Regions from separate parts of the Gordonia alkaliphila genome, predicted to be linked through region 1. Evidence: riboswitches for the same ligand, from Rfam matches in the RefSeq annotation. Region 1 holds a riboswitch; the other holds the start of a gene.

Region 1 (8,585 bases):
CGTCGACCCAGCCGGAGGCCATCCGCTTGGCGACCCACTCGCGCTCGTGCGGGAGGAAGCCGGCGTTCTTCAGGTTGCCCTTCCAGTTCTTGATGTCCCGCTCGTCCGGCGCGATGTTCCAGTCCCCGGCCACGACGACGTTGCCGCCGGCGGCGAGCAGGTCGTCCAGGTAGGGGCCGAAGGAGTCCAGGAAGCGCACCTTCTCGTCGTGCTTCTCGACGTCCTTCGGGTTCTCGGTGCGCGCGGCCCCCGACGGCACGTAGACGCTGGCCACGGTGATCGCGTCGGCGCCGGTGCCGAAGTCGGCCTCGAGGTAGCGGCCGAGGGTGTCGAACTCGTCGCTGCCGTAGCCGATCCGCACCGCGGTCGGCTCGGTCCGCGACAGCACGCCCACGCCCGACCGGCCGGCGACCGACGACTCGGTCATCGCCAGGTGCCAGCCCGCGTCCAGGGCCGGGGCGAGCGCGGTCCGCGCGATCTTCTCCGACGCCCGGATCTCCTGCAGCAGCACCACGTCCGGGGCGGCGGCGGTGAGCCACGGGAGCATGCCGAGGTTGTGTTCGTTCCGCTGCTTCACGGCGGCCCGAACACCGTTGACGTTGACACTGGCGACGGTCATCGATGCGCTGCTCACAGCCCAGCACCTTAGCCGCCCTGCGCGGTCACGCCGTGATCTCGTCGAGCGGAGCCTCGTCCTCCGACGGCACTTCCCCTGCTGGCGCTTCCACTCCTGGTGCTTCCACTGCCGGGGTTTCGACGGACGGAGCTTCGACTGCCGGGGCTTCGACTGCCGGGGCTTCGACCTGCGGCGTCACGACAGGCGGATCGATCGTCGCCGGGGCCGGCTCCATGAGCGGCGTCGGCGCCTCCGACGCCGCGGTCGGCGCGTCCGAGGCGAACCGCAGTGTCTCGGTGCCGGTGGTGGACGAGCTTCCGTCGCGCACCAGCTCGACCGCCTCACCCACCCAGTGCTCCACGAACCGCAGCGGCATGGCCGCGATCGACACCACGCTGCCCGCGATGCCCTGCAGGCTCTGCAACACCGCGGGCAGGTTCAGATCGCGCACGCCGTTCAGCAGGTCCTGGAACAGGAGCACGCTGGGCAGGTAGCCGCCGTAGCCCAGGTTCGGCAGTTCGGGCAGCAGCGTGAACACCGGCGTCACCAACCACTGGAGGTCGGACAGGTTGGCGTGCGGGAAGATCCCGTTCAGATTCGGCCGCAGGCTGAGGACGTCGATCACGTCGCGCGGCGGCAGACCGAGGGCTGCGCGCACCTGGTTCACCGCGTCCCGGCGGACTCCGCTGATCGCCGATCCGGCCGGGATCATGCACTCCACGTAGCCGACGCCGGCCCCGGCCTGCACGACGGCCGGGTCGGCCGCACACTGCCAGGTCCCGCTGTCGGTCACTGGGCGCCACATCCGCCACGGGTAGTAGCCGTGCTTGGTGAAGTAGCCGACCAGGCCGTCGATCGCTCCGATCGGATCGTGCAGCGGGTCGGGCAGATCGCAGATCGGATCCCCTTCGACGCAGAAGCTGGTCACCGGGACGTCGCCGAAACCACCCGCGCGCGCGCCGCTCATCGTGAGTCCGGGGAGCACGCCGAGCAGCGTCTGCTCGATGCCGCGTCCGCTCTCCGGCCCGTCCCGCCGGGGATCGGAGTACAGCTCCCCGGTCAGGCCGTCGGCGCTGATCCAGTACGACTCGCCGTCCGGGCCGACCACTTCGCGGTACGTCACGCCGTCGACGGTCTTGGTGGAGGTCGACGTCCCGACCGCGTTGAGCACATCGCCCGCCACACGCGCGCCCTGCGAGTAGCCGGCCACGACGACCGGTTTACCCGGGCATTCGGCCTGGTACTCCGCGATCGCCTGGGCGGTGGCCACGGTGCCGCGCCGCACGTCGTCGTCGTAGGCGACGGTGCCGACCGGCCACAGCTCGGTGGGATAGGTCGGCGCGATCACGCGGTAGGCGTTGTCACCCCGGTACGGGCTGTGGGGATTCACGGTCCCGTTGGCCATCTTGCCGGTGTACCGCTGTTTCACCCCGATGAGATGGTTGGCGCCCACATCGTTGGTACCGGCGACGGCGATCAACGCCCCGCCGCCGCAGTCGACCGGGTCGGCTCCGGCCACCGCGGGCAGCGCTCCGGCGCCCAGAACCGCGACCGCAGCGACTACCGCGGTGCCGCGTCGCGTCAGCGACCGCATCGGTCGTGCGTTCATGATGGATCGCCCCCTGCCCAGCGGAAATGGAGCCGAACGCTCCTCGCCTCCAGCGTCCGTCACCGCCGGTCCGACGGCTATCCTCCGTTCGGAGGAATGCCCCGGACGGCGGTCACCTGCGCGCCGCTCGTACCACAGTGCCGCGACCTGCGAAGAGTTAAGTTCACGCCCCTCCCTGGTGTTACCGGCTCGCGTCGGTGGTGCTATATCCTGAGGCGCAGGTCATGAGTGTCAGCGCCAAGCCCCGGCTCGCTGAACGGCAACCCTCCAACCGCGGTGGGGTGCTCCGGGTGATGACCTGGTCGTCACTCGACGTGACGACAAGCGCGGGTCCGAGGGGCGGACCCCTCACCGGGCAGTGCCCGGCCGACCGATAGAAAGTGATCTGACGTCTATGTCTGACGCCAACCAGTGGAGCTTCGAGACCCTTCAGGTGCACGCCGGCCAGACCGTCGGCGACACCAAGGCACGGGCCTTGCCGATCTTCCAGACCACCTCGTTCGTCTTCGACGACACCGACCACGCCGCGAACCTGTTCGCCCTGGCCGAGCCGGGCAACATCTACACGCGCATCATGAACCCGACGCAGGACGCGGTGGAGCAGCGTCTGGCCGCCCTCGGCGGCGGCGTCGCCGCGCTGCTGCTGGCCTCGGGCCAGGCCGCCACCACCTATGCGATCCAGAACATCGTGGAGAACGGCGGCCACGTCGTCTCCAGCCCCCGTATCTACGGCGGCACCTACAACCTGTTCGCGCACACCCTGCCGAAGTTCGGTATCCAGGTGTCGTTCGTCGAGAACCCGGACGATCCGGAGTCGTGGCGCGCCGCGATCCAGCCGAACACCCGCGCCGTCTTCGGTGAGTCGATCGCCAACCCGCACAACCAGATCCTCGACGTCGAGGCGATCGGCAAGGTGGCCCACGAGGCCGGGCTGCCGTTCATCGTCGACAACACCGTCGCCACGCCGTACCTGTTCAACCCGTTGGACCACGGCGCCGACATCGTCGTGCACTCGGCTACCAAGTACATCGGCGGCCACGGCACCTCCATCGGCGGCGTCATCATCGACGGCGGCACCTTCGACTGGCGCGTCGAGCGCGACGGTGAGAGCCTCTTCCCCGGCTTCACCCAGCCCGACCCCAGCTACGGCGGCGTGGTCTACGCCGACCTCGGCGCCCCGGCCTATGCCCTCAAGGCGCGCGTGCAGCTGCTGCGCGACACCGGTTCGGCCATCTCGCCGTTCAACGCCTTCCTGCTGTCCCAGGGCATCGAGACCCTGAGCCTGCGCGTGGAGCGCCACGTCGCCAACGCGCAGAAGGTGGCCGCCTACCTGGAGGCGCACCCGCAGGTCGAGTCGGTCACCTACGCCGGCCTGGAGTCGTCGCCGTACTACGAGCTCGGCCAGAAGCTCATGCCGAAGGGCCAGGGCGCGGTGCTCGGCTTCGAGATCGTCGGCGGCAAGGAGCCGGGCCGCAAGTTCGTCGACTCGCTGGAACTGCACAGCCACGTCGCCAACATCGGTGACGTCCGCTCCCTGGTGATCCAGCCCGCCACCACCACGCACAGCCAGCTGAGCGACGACGAGCTCGCCGCCGCCGGCATCAGCCCGGGCCTGATCCGCCTCGCTGTCGGCATCGAGAACATCGACGACATCCTCGCCGATCTCGACAAGGGCTTCGCAGCCGCGAAGGGCTAGGACCGAAGTAACCGTGAATCGCCCGTCGGACGGAATCTGAACAGTGTCGGTGAGTATCGACGCGACAGCGACGATCAGCGACCCCGACTGGACCAGTGGTCCGGACGGGGCGTCGATCGACGTCTCGATCGGCGACCTCGCGTTGGAGTCGGGGCGGCGGCTCGAGGATGTGACGGTCAACTTCCAGCGGTGGGGCACCCCCAACGCTCGGCGGGACAACATCATCCTCGCGCTGCACGCCCTGACCGGTAATTCCCACGTGACCGGCCCGCCCGACGACCGCTTCTCGATGGTCGGCTGGTGGGACGGTCTCGTGGGCCCGGGTCTCGTGGTCGACACCGACGAATGGTGCGTCGTCGCACCGAATGCGATCGGCGGCTGCTTCGGGTCCACCGGTCCGGGCAGCATCGCGCCGGACGGCAAGCCGTGGGGCGCCCGTTTCCCGCGCCTGACGGTGCGTGACCTCGTCGCCGCCGAAGCCAAGGCCTTCGAGTCGTTGGGCATCACGCGGTTCGCCGCGGTCACCGGCGGCTCCATGGGCGGAGCGCGCGCCCTGGAATGGCTCGTCACCCATCCCGAGCGGTGCGACTCCGGCCTGGTCCTCGCAGTGGGCGCCCGCGCCTCCGCCGACCAGATCGGCACCCAGACCACGCAGATCGCCGCCATCACCGCCGACCCCGACTGGCAGGGCGGCGACTACTACGGCACCGGCCGCGCACCGATGACCGGCATGGGCATCGCCCGCCGGATCGCGCACCTCTGCTACCGCAGCGACGGTGAACTCGACGAGCGGTTCGAGAACAAGCCGCAGGGCGACGAGGAGCCGCTGCTCGAAGGCCGCTACGCCATCGCCAGCTACCTGGAGCATCAGGCCGACAAGCTGAAGCAGCGCTTCGATCCGGGCAGCTATGTGGCCCTCACCGACGTGCTCAACAGCCACGATGTCGGACGTGGCCGCGGCGGAGTGACCGCCGCGCTCAACGCCTGCCCGGTGCCGACCATCGTCGTCGGCATCGACTCCGACCGGCTGTACCCGCTCTACCAGCAGGCCGAGCTCGCCGCGGAGCTGGGCAACTGCGTCGACGGCCTGCAGGTGGTGCACTCCAGCGCTGGCCACGACGGCTTCCTCACCGAACGCGAGCCGGTCGGCGAGTTGCTGGCTCGCACCCTGGAACTGGCGCGGCGCCGGCGCGACGACACCCGCGCCTGACCGCTCCCGGCCAGGCCTGTCCGGCCGGGCGTTCCGGTTCCCGCCGGACGCCGCGGCTGCCGCGACCCATCCGGCGCGGTGTCAGCACCGAATCCCTGGGGTACCCGTCCTGTCGACGAACGGAGCACCCCCATGGCAGATGCCGACGCATGGCCCGCACGTGAGGCGTCGACCCGATGACGGCCGCCGCCGCCTTCGACGCGGTGCTGGACCGCACGGTCGCACCGGGCTACTCCCGGTTCGGCTTCGCCGCCCGCCGACGCTGTTGGCCAGACGACGATCCGGCTCCCGGTGCCCTTCTCGGTCGCACCGCCCTGGTCACCGGCGCCAATTCGGGCATCGGCAAGGCGATCGCCGCGGGTCTGGCGGAGTTGGGCGCGACCGTGCTGATGACGGTCCGCGACCACGAACGCGGCGAGGCGGCCCGCCGGGATGTACTGGCGCAACTGCCGGACGCGGACCTGGTGGTGGAGCAGTGCGACGTCGCCGATCTCGCCGCGGTGCGCCGGTTCGCCGACTCTTTGATCGACCGGCACGTCCGGCTGGACCTGGTCATCCACAACGCCGGGGTGCTCCCCGCGGAGCGCACCGAGGGCCCGGACGGGCACGAACTGTCGTTGACCACTCATGTGCTGGGCCCGATCCTGCTCACCGAACTGCTGCTTCCCGCGCTGGCCGCGTCCCCGGATCCGAGGGTGGTGCTGATGTCGTCGGGCGGCATGTACGCCCAGCCGCTGCCCGACGGCGACGTGGAGTACCGCTCGGGCGAGTACCGGGGCGCCGCCGCCTACGCGCGCAGCAAACGCATCCAGGTGGCGCTCACCCCGCTGCTGGCCCAGCGTTGGGCTAGCAGCGGCGTGACGGTCGCGGCCATGCATCCCGGGTGGGCCGACACCCCCGGCCTGGCCGACGCACTGCCCGGCTTCCGGCGTCTGACCCGGCCGCTGCTGCGCACCGCCGAGCAGGCCGCCGACACCGCTGTCTGGCTGTCGGCTACCGAGCCAACTCCCCCGTCGGGCCTGTTCTGGCACGACCGCCGCCCGCGCCCCAGTCACTACCGGCGCGGCACCCGATACGACGACGCCGCACTGCACCGAGTGTGGCGACATTGCGCCGTCGCCGCCGGGCTCGCCCGGTAGGCCGACGCACCGACACCACCGTCATCGATGCCGAGAATCGGCCGACCGAAAGGACTCTCCCATGATCGACATGCAGCGTGAAGTGACCACCATGGCACCGCCGGCAGCGGTCTTCGATTACCTCGCCGACTTCCGCACCACCGAACAGTGGGACCCCGGCACCGTCCGCACGGTCCGCGTCGAAGGTGACGGCGGGGTGGGTACCCGCTATGCCAACACCTCGGAATTCCTGGGGCGCACCAGCGACGTGACCTACGAGGTGATCGACCTGGTCCCCGGCACCTCGATCCGGCTTCGGGGCGAGAATCACGCCCTGATCGCCCACGACACCATCACGGTGTCCCCGCACGGGGGCGGCTCGCTGGTGACCTACCGCGTCCAGTTCGACTTCCAGGGCAGCCTGCGCTGGGCTGAGCCGCTGCTGCGACTGGGCGTGCGCCGCCTGCTCGACAAGGGGGCGCACAGCATGGGTCGCGAACTGGCCCGCCTCTGACCTGTCGACCCACCCACCTCGCGATGTGCCGTGGGCCGCGGACGTGGAGGTGATGCGCGGGGACCTGAACGACCCGGCCTCCCTCGAGGCCGCTTGCCGGGACGTCGATGTGGTCTACTACCTGGTCCACTCGATGGCCGGCGGCGGCGACTTCGCCGACGCGGAACAGCGCGGCGCTAAGAACCTGGCGGCCGCCGCGCGGCGAGCCGGGGTCGGCCGCATCGTCTACCTCGGCGGCCTGCACCCGGCCACCGGGCATCTGTCGACGCACCTGAGGTCGCGGCAGCAGGTGGGCCAGATCCTGATCGATTCCGGGATACCCGCCCTGGTGTTGCAGGCCGGCGTGGTGATCGGTTCGGGGTCGGCGTCGTTCGAGATGATCCGTCACTTGGCCGACCGTCTGCCGGTGATGACCACTCCGCGGTGGGTGAATAACCGCATCCAGCCGATCGCGATCCGCGACGTACTCCACTATCTGGTGGCGGCGGCCACGGCGCCGCTGCCGCGCAGTCGGACTTTCGACATCGGCGGGCCCGATGTGCTGCGGTACGGCGAGATGCTGCAGGTGTACGCCGACGTGGCGGGGCTGCTCCGCCGCCGGATCCTGGTGCTCCCGGTCCTGACGCCGACGCTGGCCGGGCTGTGGATCGGGTTGGTGACGCCGATACCGCCGTCGCTGGGGCGGGCCCTGATCGAGTCCCTGCGCACCGAGGCCATCGTCACCGAACACGACATCGACGACGTCATCTCTCCGCCGGAGGGCGGTACCACCGGCTACCGGGAAGCCGTGGCGCTGGCGCTGGCGCGCATCGAGAACGGCGAGGTGGAGACCACGTGGGCCAACGCCTCACCGACCGCCGCTCCGGCCGATCCCCTGCCGTCGGACCCGTCCTGGGCCGGCGACGTGGTGCACACCGACGACCGCTCCCTGGTCTGCGACGCCCCGATCGAGCGAGTGTGGCAGGTGGTCGAGGGCATCGGTGGCGAACACGGGTGGTACTCGTTCCCGCTGGCGTGGACGGTGCGGGGCTGGCTGGACCGGCTCACCGGCGGGGTGGGGTTGGCGCGGGGGCGCCGCGACCCGCACGTGTTGTACACCGGCGAGGCCCTGGACTTCTGGCGGGTCGAACGCATCGAGCGGCCCCGGCTGCTGCGGTTGCGCGCGGAGATGCGGACCCCGGGCGGCGCGTGGCTGCAGTGGGAATTGGAACCGCGCCCCGACGGCACGACGCTGCTGCGTCAGCGGGCCATCTTCTTTCCGAAGGGGCTCGCCGGCCAGCTCTACTGGTACGCCCTGGTGCCGTTCCACGGCATCATCTTCACCGGCATGATCGCCAACATCGCCGGCGCCGCGGACCGCTGACCCGGGCGTGAGTCCAGAGAACGGGCGCCGCCGCAGATGGTGCGGCGGCAGCTGCGTGCCGTTCGGCAGTTACAGCTGGTCGCCGGTGCCGAGGGAGTCGATGGAGGTGGCCAGCCAGATCACGAGCAGGCCCATCGACGCGAGAGCGCCGATGTCGAACGGTCGGCTGCGTACCTGCAGCAGGCCCACCTTGTCGGTGGGCACCAAGGTGCGCAGCAGGGCACCGAGAAGCAGCGCGGCGCCGAAGGCCACGCTGCCACGGCGCCACCGGTCGAACAGCACCAGGATCGCGGCTACCCCGACCACGGCCAGGACCGCGAAGAACGGAATCTGCCGCACCACGCGTCGCCACAGCCGCGCACGGCGCAGGGAGTCGACCTCGTAGGCGGTCACTGCGAGCGGGCCGCCAAGTCGGCTTCGGCGCGCTCCACGACGTTGACCAGCAGGAAGGCGCGGGTC
Region 2 (8,585 bases), on a different contig from region 1:
GTGGCGCACCCGCACGCGGGCGTACCGGGGGTCGTCGTTGTGCGGGTCCTGCCACGGTTCCAGTCCCCAGTCGGCGCAGGCCTGCCGCGTCTGTGCACGGCGCACGCCGAGCAGCGGGCGCCCCCAGGGCGCCGTCCACGGGGCCATCCCGGACAGCGAGCGGGCCCCGGAACCGCGGCCCAGACCCAGCAGCACCGTCTCGGCCTGGTCGTCGAGGGTGTGCCCGAGCAGCACCGGCCGGCCGCCGCGCGCCTGCTCCAGCGCGTCGTACCGCGCCCGGCGCGCCGCCGCTTCGGGACCGCCGCCCCCGTCCGGCCGCACGGTCAGCACCCGCGCCTGGGCACCGAGTTCGACGACGGTCGCCGCCGCCCACGCCGCGGTCGCCGCCGAACCTTCTTGCAACTGATGGTCGACGACGAGCCCGGTCACCGACAGCCCGGCGCGCACCGCGGCCGCGGTCAGCGCCAGCGAGTCCGCACCGCCGGACACCGCGACGGCCACATCCGGCCCGGCCAGGTGGGCGCGTGCGAATCCGCGGACCGCCCCGATCACCTCCTGCTGGGCGCGCGAACGCCCGGTCAGAGCACCCGCGCGATCCACTGGTCCGGCTTGTCGATCTCGCCGATCAGCGGCATGGTCTCCGGCGAGGTCCACACCGTGTTGAAGGCGTCCATGCCGACCTCGGCCACCACGGCGTCGACGAAGGCCTTGCCGCGGACGTACTGCGCGATCTTGGCGTCCATGCCGATCAGCGCTCGGATGATACGTTGCAGCGGATTCTGCGGGCGCCGGCGTCGGGCGTCGAAGCCGGCCCGGATGTCGGCGACCGTCGGCACCAACGCCGGGCCCACCGCGTCCATCACGTGATCGGCGTGCCCCTCGAGGAGGGTGCCGAGGACCAGCACGCGGTCCATGGCGTCGCGCTGCTCGGGCGCCTGCATCAGCTGCATCACGCCGAGCACGCCCTTCTCCCGGCTGCGGCCGCTGCGCACCGACTCGTTGATACGGGTGATCATGTCCAGCGTCGACTCCCCCGCATCATCGGTGAGCGTCGCGACGTTCTCCTGCATGTAGCCGGCCAGCCACGGGTTGGCCGAGAACTGCACACGGTGGGTCACCTCGTGCAGGCAGACCCAGAGGCGGAAGTCCGACGGCACCGCGCGGAGCTGTCGTTCCGCGGCGAGGATGTTGGGCGCCACCAGCAGCAGCCGCCCGGCCTCGCCGGTCTCGTCGTCGATCGAGAACGGGTCGTATTGGCCGAGGATCGCGCCGGAGAGGAAGGCCAGCAACCCGCCGGCCTGCGCTCCGGCCACCTTGCCGAGCGTGTTCTGCACCAGTCCGGGGTTCTCGCCGACGGCCGACTCGCCGCCGAACATCGCCGGCATGGACAGCGCCGCCGCGTCGATCCAGCCGGCGCGGTCGAGGATGCGCGCGGTCGGGACCTGCAGTCCGTCGGCCAGGCCGGTCACCTCGCGGACCGGCGCTTCGGCGCGCACCGAGGCGTCGGCGAGCTCGGCGTGGATCTGGTCCATCGTGTAGCGCGTGACGCGCGGACCGGGCCGGGCCACCTTGCGGCCGAGCGACGCGGCCAGGCCCCAGTCGATGTTGGGTGCCTGCGCCGCTTCCGGAGCATCGTCCTCGATCTGGGTCTCAGTCACCGCGTCAGCACTCCTCGTCGATGGGTCCGGCAGGGTCGATGGGTCCGGCAGGGTCGATGGGTCCGGCAGGTCTGTGGTGGTCGGGCTCTCGGCGTCAGCCACGGCAACCGCACTCCCGGAGCGCGCCGGCCAGCGCGTCCAGTGCGGGTCGCGCGTCCGCCGGCGAGGTGCCGCCGGACATGAATGCGAAGGCCAGCACCCGCCCGTCCACGGTCTGCACGATGCCGGTCAGCGAACTGACTCCGGTCAGGGTGCCGGTCTTGGCCCGCACCCAGCCCGCACCGGGGTTGGTCTTCGGATCGAAACGATCGGTCAGGGTTCCGGTGCCTGCGGCCACCGGGAAGGTGTCCAGGAGCGGGCGCAGCTTCGGCTGCTTGTCGCCGGCCGCCGCCGACACCAGCTCGTCGAGCAGCCGGGCGGGCACCTTGTCCGCGGCCGACAGCCCGGAGGCGTCCCGCAGGACCACGCCGCCGACGTCGAATCCGTTGGACCGCAGCACCTGCACCACGGCGTCCGCTCCGCCGGCGATGCTCGGCGGGCCGCCCATCGCCACCGACAGCTCCACGGCGAGGGTCTCGGCGAGCACGTTGTCGCTCAGCCGCATCATGTCGCCGACGCGGGCGCTCAGCGGCGCCGACTGGACCGAGGCCAGCACCTTCGCCGTCGACGCCGGTTCCGCCTCGGCGACCGGACCGGGCAGACCGAGCGCATCCGCCAAGGCCCGCCCGGCGTCGAGCGGGCCGGTGTCCGACCGCGGCGAGTACTCGTCCATCGGGTCCTTGCGCGCGCCGTCGATCATCAGCGAGGTGATCGGTGCGATGTCGCCGCCTTCGATGTCGGCGTCGTCCCAGGTCCGTTCCATCGCGGGTCCGGTGACCGAGGTGGGCGCCACCGCGACCGACGTGATCTCGATGCCGGAGCGCTGGAGCTGGGCGGCGAGGTCGGCGATGCGCGGCGCATCGGTGTAGTAGGTGTCCGAGCCTTCGGCCTGCCCGGACAGTGTCGGATCGACGGCGCCGACCAGGATCACCTGGCCGTCCTCACCGGCCACCACTTCCGTGGTGAGGCGGGCGTCGTGGTCCAACTGCAGCAGCGCCGCGGCCGCGGTGAGGATCTTGGCGTTGGAGGCCGGCGTGCGCGGCTCGTCGGGCGACTGCGTCCACAGCGTCTGGCCGGTCAGCGGGTCGGAGACCATGCCGGTGAGCTTGCCGAGGTCACGATCCTTGAGCCCGGCGCGCAGCTGCGCCGCCACGCCGCGGGCGGTGGGCGCGGGCGCCGACGGATCCACCGGCAGGATGCTCGGATCCACGGTCGCCGCGGCCGGCTGGGCGGGGGTACCGACCGGCACCGGCTCGGGCCGCAGGTAGTACCAGTTGTAGGCGAGGAAGCCGCCGACCGCGAGCGCCGCCACCAGCAGGACGCTCAGTGCGGTCAGCAATACCGACCGCCACCGACGTCGGCCGATCTTCGTCGCCACAGGAATCCCTTCGGGCTCTTCGCTACCCGCGCGCCACAACTTCTGGGCTGCCCGCGTGGGCCTGACTGTTCCCACAGTATCCTTGACCCCTGATCGTCCCCCGCAGACCAGAGGAGTGAGAACGTATGGAGTTCGAGGTCACCGTAGAAATCCCCAAGGGCGCCCGTAACAAGTACGAGGTCGACCATGAGACGGGGAAGGTGTACCTCGACCGGTACCTCTACACCTCGATGGGCTACCCCGCCGATTACGGCTACATCGACCACACCCTCGGTGAGGACGGCGATCCGTTGGATGCGATGGTGCTGCTCACCGAATCGGTGTTCCCGGGCGTGATCGTCCGCTCCCGCATCGTCGGCATGTACACCATGACCGACGAGGCCGGCGGCGACGACAAGCTGCTCGCCGTGCCGGCCGGCGATCCTCGCTGGGATCACATCCAGGACATCGGCGACGTCGACGATTTCGAATTGGGCGCCATCGCGCACTTCTTCGAGCACTACAAGGACCTCGAGCCGGGCAAGGAAGTCACCCCCGGCGGCTGGGTCGGCAAGGACGAGGCCATCAAGGTGGCGCAGGCCGCGGTGGATCGCTACCAGCCCTGATCTGACTCACTGAAGCCGAATCGGCACCCGGACGCCTGCGCGTTCGGGTGCCGTTTTTCCGTCGATCCCACGTCGAGCGCTCGACCCACCCCTCAAAGGTCGAGCGCTCGATCGCCGTCAGGCGGTCAGCTCGGCCAAGGCGGCGAGCAGACGATCGACGTCCTCGGAACCGGTGCCGAGGCCGAAACTGACGCGCACCGCCCCCTCCGGGTAGCCGAGGCGGGTGAGCAGCGGGTGCGCACAGAACTTGCCGTCGCGCACCCCGATGCCGTGGTGGTTGCTCAGGTATTCGGCCACCTCGCGGGCGGCGAAGCCGTCGACGACGAAGCCGGCGATACCGACGCGGTCCTCGACGTCGTCGAAGATCTGCAGCGGTGTCACCGCGTCGAGCGCGGCCAGGCCCTCGTCGAGGCGGGTGAGCAGGTCGCGTTCGTGGTACCCGATCAGCTCGAAGCCGAGGTTCTTGATGGTGTCGGCGGCCGCGGCGATCGCCACCGCGCCCAGCACGTTGGGGCTGCCGGCCTCGTGGCGGGCGGCACCGGTGTGCCAGTCGGTACCCGCGTCCAGGTCGACGTGCGCGGTGGCACCGCCGCCGGCCAGGTAGGGCGCGGCGTCGTCGAGCCAGTCCGACCGGCCGATCAGCACCCCGGCCCCGAACGGCGCGTACACCTTGTGGCCGGAGAAGACCAGGTAGTCGACGCCGTAGCTGGCCAACGACACCGGCCGGTGCGCCACCAGCTGGGCCCCGTCGATCAGAATGCGTGCGCCGTGGCGGTGCGCCAGCGCGGTGAGGGTGCGGATCGGCAGCACCTCACCGGTGACGTTCGACGCCGCGGTCACCGCCAGCAGCGCGGCCGGCTTGCGAGACAGTTCCGCGTCGAGCGCCGCCAGGGTGTCGGCGAAGGTCGGCTGCGCGGTCACCACACGCGCCCGCCCGGTCCGCTGCCACGGCAGCAGGTTGGCGTGGTGCTCGATGTCCAGGACCACCACGTCGCCGGGCACCGCATGTGCGGCCAGGTTGATCGCGTCGGTGGTGTTGCGCGTGAAGACCACGGTGTCGTCGGCACGGCCGCCGACGAAGCTGCGGACCGTTTCGCGGGCCTGCTCGTACCGGGCGGTGGTGACCTGCGACAGGTGACCGGCGCCGCGGTGCACGCTCGCGTACTGGCCGAGCGCCTCGGTGAAGACCGCGGCGACCTCGGTCAACGCCGGGGCGCTGGCCGCGTAGTCGAAGTTGGCGTACCGGACGGCGGTCCCGTCGACGGTGGGCACGGTCTGCTCGGCACCGACCACTTCGGCCAGCGCGGTGACGCCGGCTCCGGCGAACGAATCGGTGAGGTAGGCGGGGGCGTCCAGCACAGCGGTCATGACAAAGCTCCTAGCGAATCCGCGCTTGCCGCGACCAGTCGGCCGACAGCCGGGTCGTCACCGGGAGCACCCCACCGCGGTGGAGGGTTGCCGATCAGCCAGCCCGGGCTTAGACGCTGATACTCGTGACCCGCTGACTACTGTGCCGAATCGGCGACGCTCCCGCGACGGTTAGGAGCGCGGTGAGTTTAACTAGCCTGACCTGCCCTTTCGCGACTGTGACGCAGGTCGCGGACCGGCGGGCAGTAGCGTGGACCCGTGCCGCAGCCCAGTTTCGTCCTCGCCCGCGACGGGCACGGTTGTCGCGGTGAGGGCGTCACCGCCGGCTTCGACGCGGTGGCCCCGGCGCGGGCCGCGTTGGCCGCCGGATCCGCCCCCGTGGTGACCGGTGCCCTCGGTTTCGACACGGCCGCCGCGGCCGCTCTCACCGTTCCCGAACGATGGTCCCACTCGGCGCCGCTGCGGGCGCATCCGCCCCGACCCGCGCGCCTCCTCGCCGAAACCCTCACCCCCGCGGCCGAGCACGCCGCGCGGGTGCGCGCAGCACTGGCCGCCATCGACGCGGGCACCGTGGCGAAGGTGGTGTTGGCCCGACAAGCGGAGTGGACGCTGGAGTCGGCCGTCGCGCCCACCGATCTGCTGGCCGCCTTCGCCCACATCGGGCCCGGCGCGGCGATCTTCGGCGCCACCCTCGACGCCGCCCCCGGCCACGCCGGACAGTGGCTGCTCGGCGCGAGCCCGGAACTCCTGGTCCGCCGCGCAGGCCGCACCGTCACGTGCCACCCGTACGCCGGATCCGCGCCCCGTCAGGCCGACCCGGTCGCCGACCAGGCCGCGGCACAGCAGCTTCTGCAGTCGAGCAAGGACCTCGCCGAGCACGCCTTCGTGGTCGCCGATCTGCGCACCCGACTGGCCCCGCTCTGCGTGGAAGTCGACGTGCCCGCCCGTCCGGTCCTGATGTCGACGGGCGAGATGTGGCACCTGGCCACGCCGATCCGCGGCCGGCTGGCCGACGACACGGTCACCGCACTGGATCTGGCTGCGCTGCTGAGCCCCACGCCGGCGGTGGGCGGCACCCCGACCGACGCGGCGACCGCGCTGATCACCGAACTCGAAGGTCCCCGCGAGTTCTACGCGGGCACGGTCGGCTGGTGCGATGCCGCGGGCGACGGAGAATGGCTGGTGTCCATCCGCTGCCTGGAGCTCGGTGCCGACCACCGCACGGTCCGCGCCTGGGCGGGCGGCGGCATCGTCGCCGACTCCGATCCGGACGCGGAGGTGGCCGAGACGACGGCCAAGTTCCGCACCGCGCGCCGAGCCCTGGGGCTCGACCCGATCGCTTAGGCGCGGGCCGCCGCGGCGGCGGACCTACCCGAGCGCCTGATCCAGGTCGCGGATCAGGTCGTCGACGTTCTCCAGGCCCACCGACAGGCGCACCATGGCGTCGGTGAGGCCGATGGCCGCACGACCGTCCGGCCCCATCGCGCGGTGCGTGGTGGTCGCCGGGTGGGTGATCAGGCTCTTCGCGTCGCCGAGGTTGTTGGAGATGTCGATGATCGCCAGGCCGTCGAGCACCTCGAAGGCACGTTCCTTCGCCGACTTCCCGGGCCGCTCGGCCAATTCGAACGTGATCACGGTGCCGCCGCCGGACATCTGCGACCGCGCCAGCTCGTACTGCGGGTGCGACGGCAGGAACGGGTACAGCGTGGTGGCCACGCGCGGATCGACGTCGAGGAACTCGGCGATCGCCAGCGCACTGGCGACCGACTGGTCCAGCCGCAGCTTCATGGTCTCCAGGCCCTTGAGCATCACCCAGGCGTTGAACGGGCTCAGCGCCGGACCGGTGTGCCGCATCAGCGCGCGCACCGGGCCGTCGATGAATTCGCTGGTACCGAGCACCGCGCCGCCCATCACGCGGCCCTGCCCGTCGATGTGCTTGGTGCCCGAGTACACGATCACGTCGGCGCCCATCTCCGGGCCGCGCTGCAGCAGCGGCGTCGCGAAGACGTTGTCGAGGACCACCTGCGCACCGGCGGCGTGCGCCAGGTCGGCCACGGCGCGGACGTCCACCAGGGTCTGCATCGGGTTCGACGGCGTCTCGAAGAACACCGCGTCGGTCGGCACCGAGAGCGCCTGCTCCCACTGCGCGAGGTCTTCGCCGTCGACGAAGACGGTCTCCACGCCCCACGACGGGAGGATCTCGTTGCACACCACGAAGCACGAGCCGAACAGACTGCGGGCGGCCACCAGGCGGCTGCCCTTCTTCAGCAGCGCGCCGAGCGCCACGAAGACCGCCGCCATGCCGCTGGCGGTCGCGAAGCCCGCTTCGGTCCCCTCGATCTGCCGGAGCCGCTCGGTGAACATCTCCACCGTCGGGTTGCCGTACCGCGAGTAGACGAACCGCTTGTCCTCACCGGTGAAGGCGCGTTCGGCGGCCGCGGCCGAGTCGTAGACGTAGCCGCTGTTGAGGAAGAGCGCCTCCGAGGTCTCGAAGAACCCCGACCGCATGGTTCCCCCGCGGACCGCCACGGTTTCGGGCGATACCCATTCAGGCAGGTCACGGCTCATCAATGTCCCCTTTTCTACTGCTGACGCCAGGGCAGGCCGACAGCGCGCCAACCGGTGGATCCACGGTGGCCGGCTTCGTCCAGCGCGCCTTCGAACCCGTCCAGAATGTTGTACGCCCCCGCGATTCCGTCCGCGGTGGCGGCCTCGGCGGCGCTGATCGAGCGGGCGCCCGAGCGGCACAGCAGCAGCAGTTCGGCGTCGTCGGCCACGCCGGCCGCCCGCAGCTGCTCCACGAAGCGGGTGTTCGGCGTCCCACCCGGGAAACCGATCCATTCGATGAGGACGGCCTGCTTGCCGATTCCGCTCAGGTCCGGAACCCCGACGAAGGACCATTCGGCTTCGGTGCGGCAGTCCACCAGGACGGCTTTCGGGTTGTTCTGCAGGCGCTCCCAGGCTTCCTGCGGGGTCACGTCACCGGCGTAGCTCATGCGTTGCACACCTTCCATTCGTCGCCCTGGCGGATCACCGTCAGGTCGGTCGTCTGCTTCTCGTCGGGCGTGTCCTCGCGGTGCCAGTTCACCTGGACCGCGGCCACGTCGCCCTGCATCTCCACCGCCATGTCCGGGATCACGATCTGGCCGTGCTCGTCCCGCGCCTTGCGGTTCTCATCGGCGAACTCCGCATCGGTCGGGAAGTCGGCGGCCTGCCGATCGGCCTCGCAGTGGGCATCGCGGTACTGCTCGTAGTTCAGCGAGTTGCGCGCGGTGAACGCGTCGTTCACCGTGTGCTGCACCTGCGCCGAATCACTGAGCCGCTCCGCGGGCGGGTCGATCAGCGCCACCCCGGCGATCACGGCGATCAGGAGCACCACGAAACCGAGGGCCACCATGAAGGGCCAGCGACTGCGTCCCGGATCGTCCGAACCGAACTCCTCGGCCATGGCTTCGGGGTAGCCGTCCGGGGTGCGCT

The links. Region 1 has a riboswitch for S-adenosylmethionine ahead of ABD989_RS09515 (bifunctional o-acetylhomoserine/o-acetylserine sulfhydrylase). Riboswitches for the same ligand answer to the same signal wherever they lie in the genome.
Region 2: another riboswitch for S-adenosylmethionine. It lies ahead of ABD989_RS00270 (aminotransferase class V-fold PLP-dependent enzyme); the one in region 1 lies ahead of ABD989_RS09515 (bifunctional o-acetylhomoserine/o-acetylserine sulfhydrylase).

Annotation. Positions count from the first base shown of each region.
Region 1 covers NZ_BAABIE010000007.1:173,364-181,948, forward strand. Annotated here, with positions in the region: gene ABD989_RS09505 (exodeoxyribonuclease III) at 1-619, opposite strand, end outside; gene ABD989_RS09510 (cutinase family protein) at 663-2,225, opposite strand; SAM riboswitch class IV at 2,446-2,558, shown strand; gene ABD989_RS09515 (bifunctional o-acetylhomoserine/o-acetylserine sulfhydrylase) at 2,620-3,921, shown strand; gene metX (homoserine O-acetyltransferase MetX) at 3,965-5,131, shown strand; gene ABD989_RS09525 (SDR family NAD(P)-dependent oxidoreductase) at 5,308-6,270, shown strand; gene ABD989_RS09530 (SRPBCC family protein) at 6,332-6,763, shown strand; gene ABD989_RS09535 (SDR family oxidoreductase) at 6,681-8,126, shown strand; gene ABD989_RS09540 (DUF3017 domain-containing protein) at 8,196-8,519, opposite strand; gene ABD989_RS09545 (bifunctional methylenetetrahydrofolate dehydrogenase/methenyltetrahydrofolate cyclohydrolase) at 8,516-8,585, opposite strand, start outside.
Region 2 covers NZ_BAABIE010000001.1:53,990-62,574, reverse strand. Annotated here, with positions in the region: gene tilS (tRNA lysidine(34) synthetase TilS) at 1-600, opposite strand, end outside; gene ABD989_RS00285 (zinc-dependent metalloprotease) at 579-1,658, opposite strand; gene dacB (D-alanyl-D-alanine carboxypeptidase/D-alanyl-D-alanine endopeptidase) at 1,753-3,141, opposite strand; gene ABD989_RS00275 (inorganic diphosphatase) at 3,261-3,740, shown strand; gene ABD989_RS00270 (aminotransferase class V-fold PLP-dependent enzyme) at 3,858-5,108, opposite strand; SAM riboswitch class IV at 5,125-5,239, opposite strand; gene ABD989_RS00265 (isochorismate synthase) at 5,367-6,452, shown strand; gene ABD989_RS00260 (O-succinylhomoserine sulfhydrylase) at 6,477-7,676, opposite strand; gene ABD989_RS00255 (rhodanese-like domain-containing protein) at 7,691-8,104, opposite strand; gene ABD989_RS00250 (Rv0361 family membrane protein) at 8,101-8,585, opposite strand, start outside.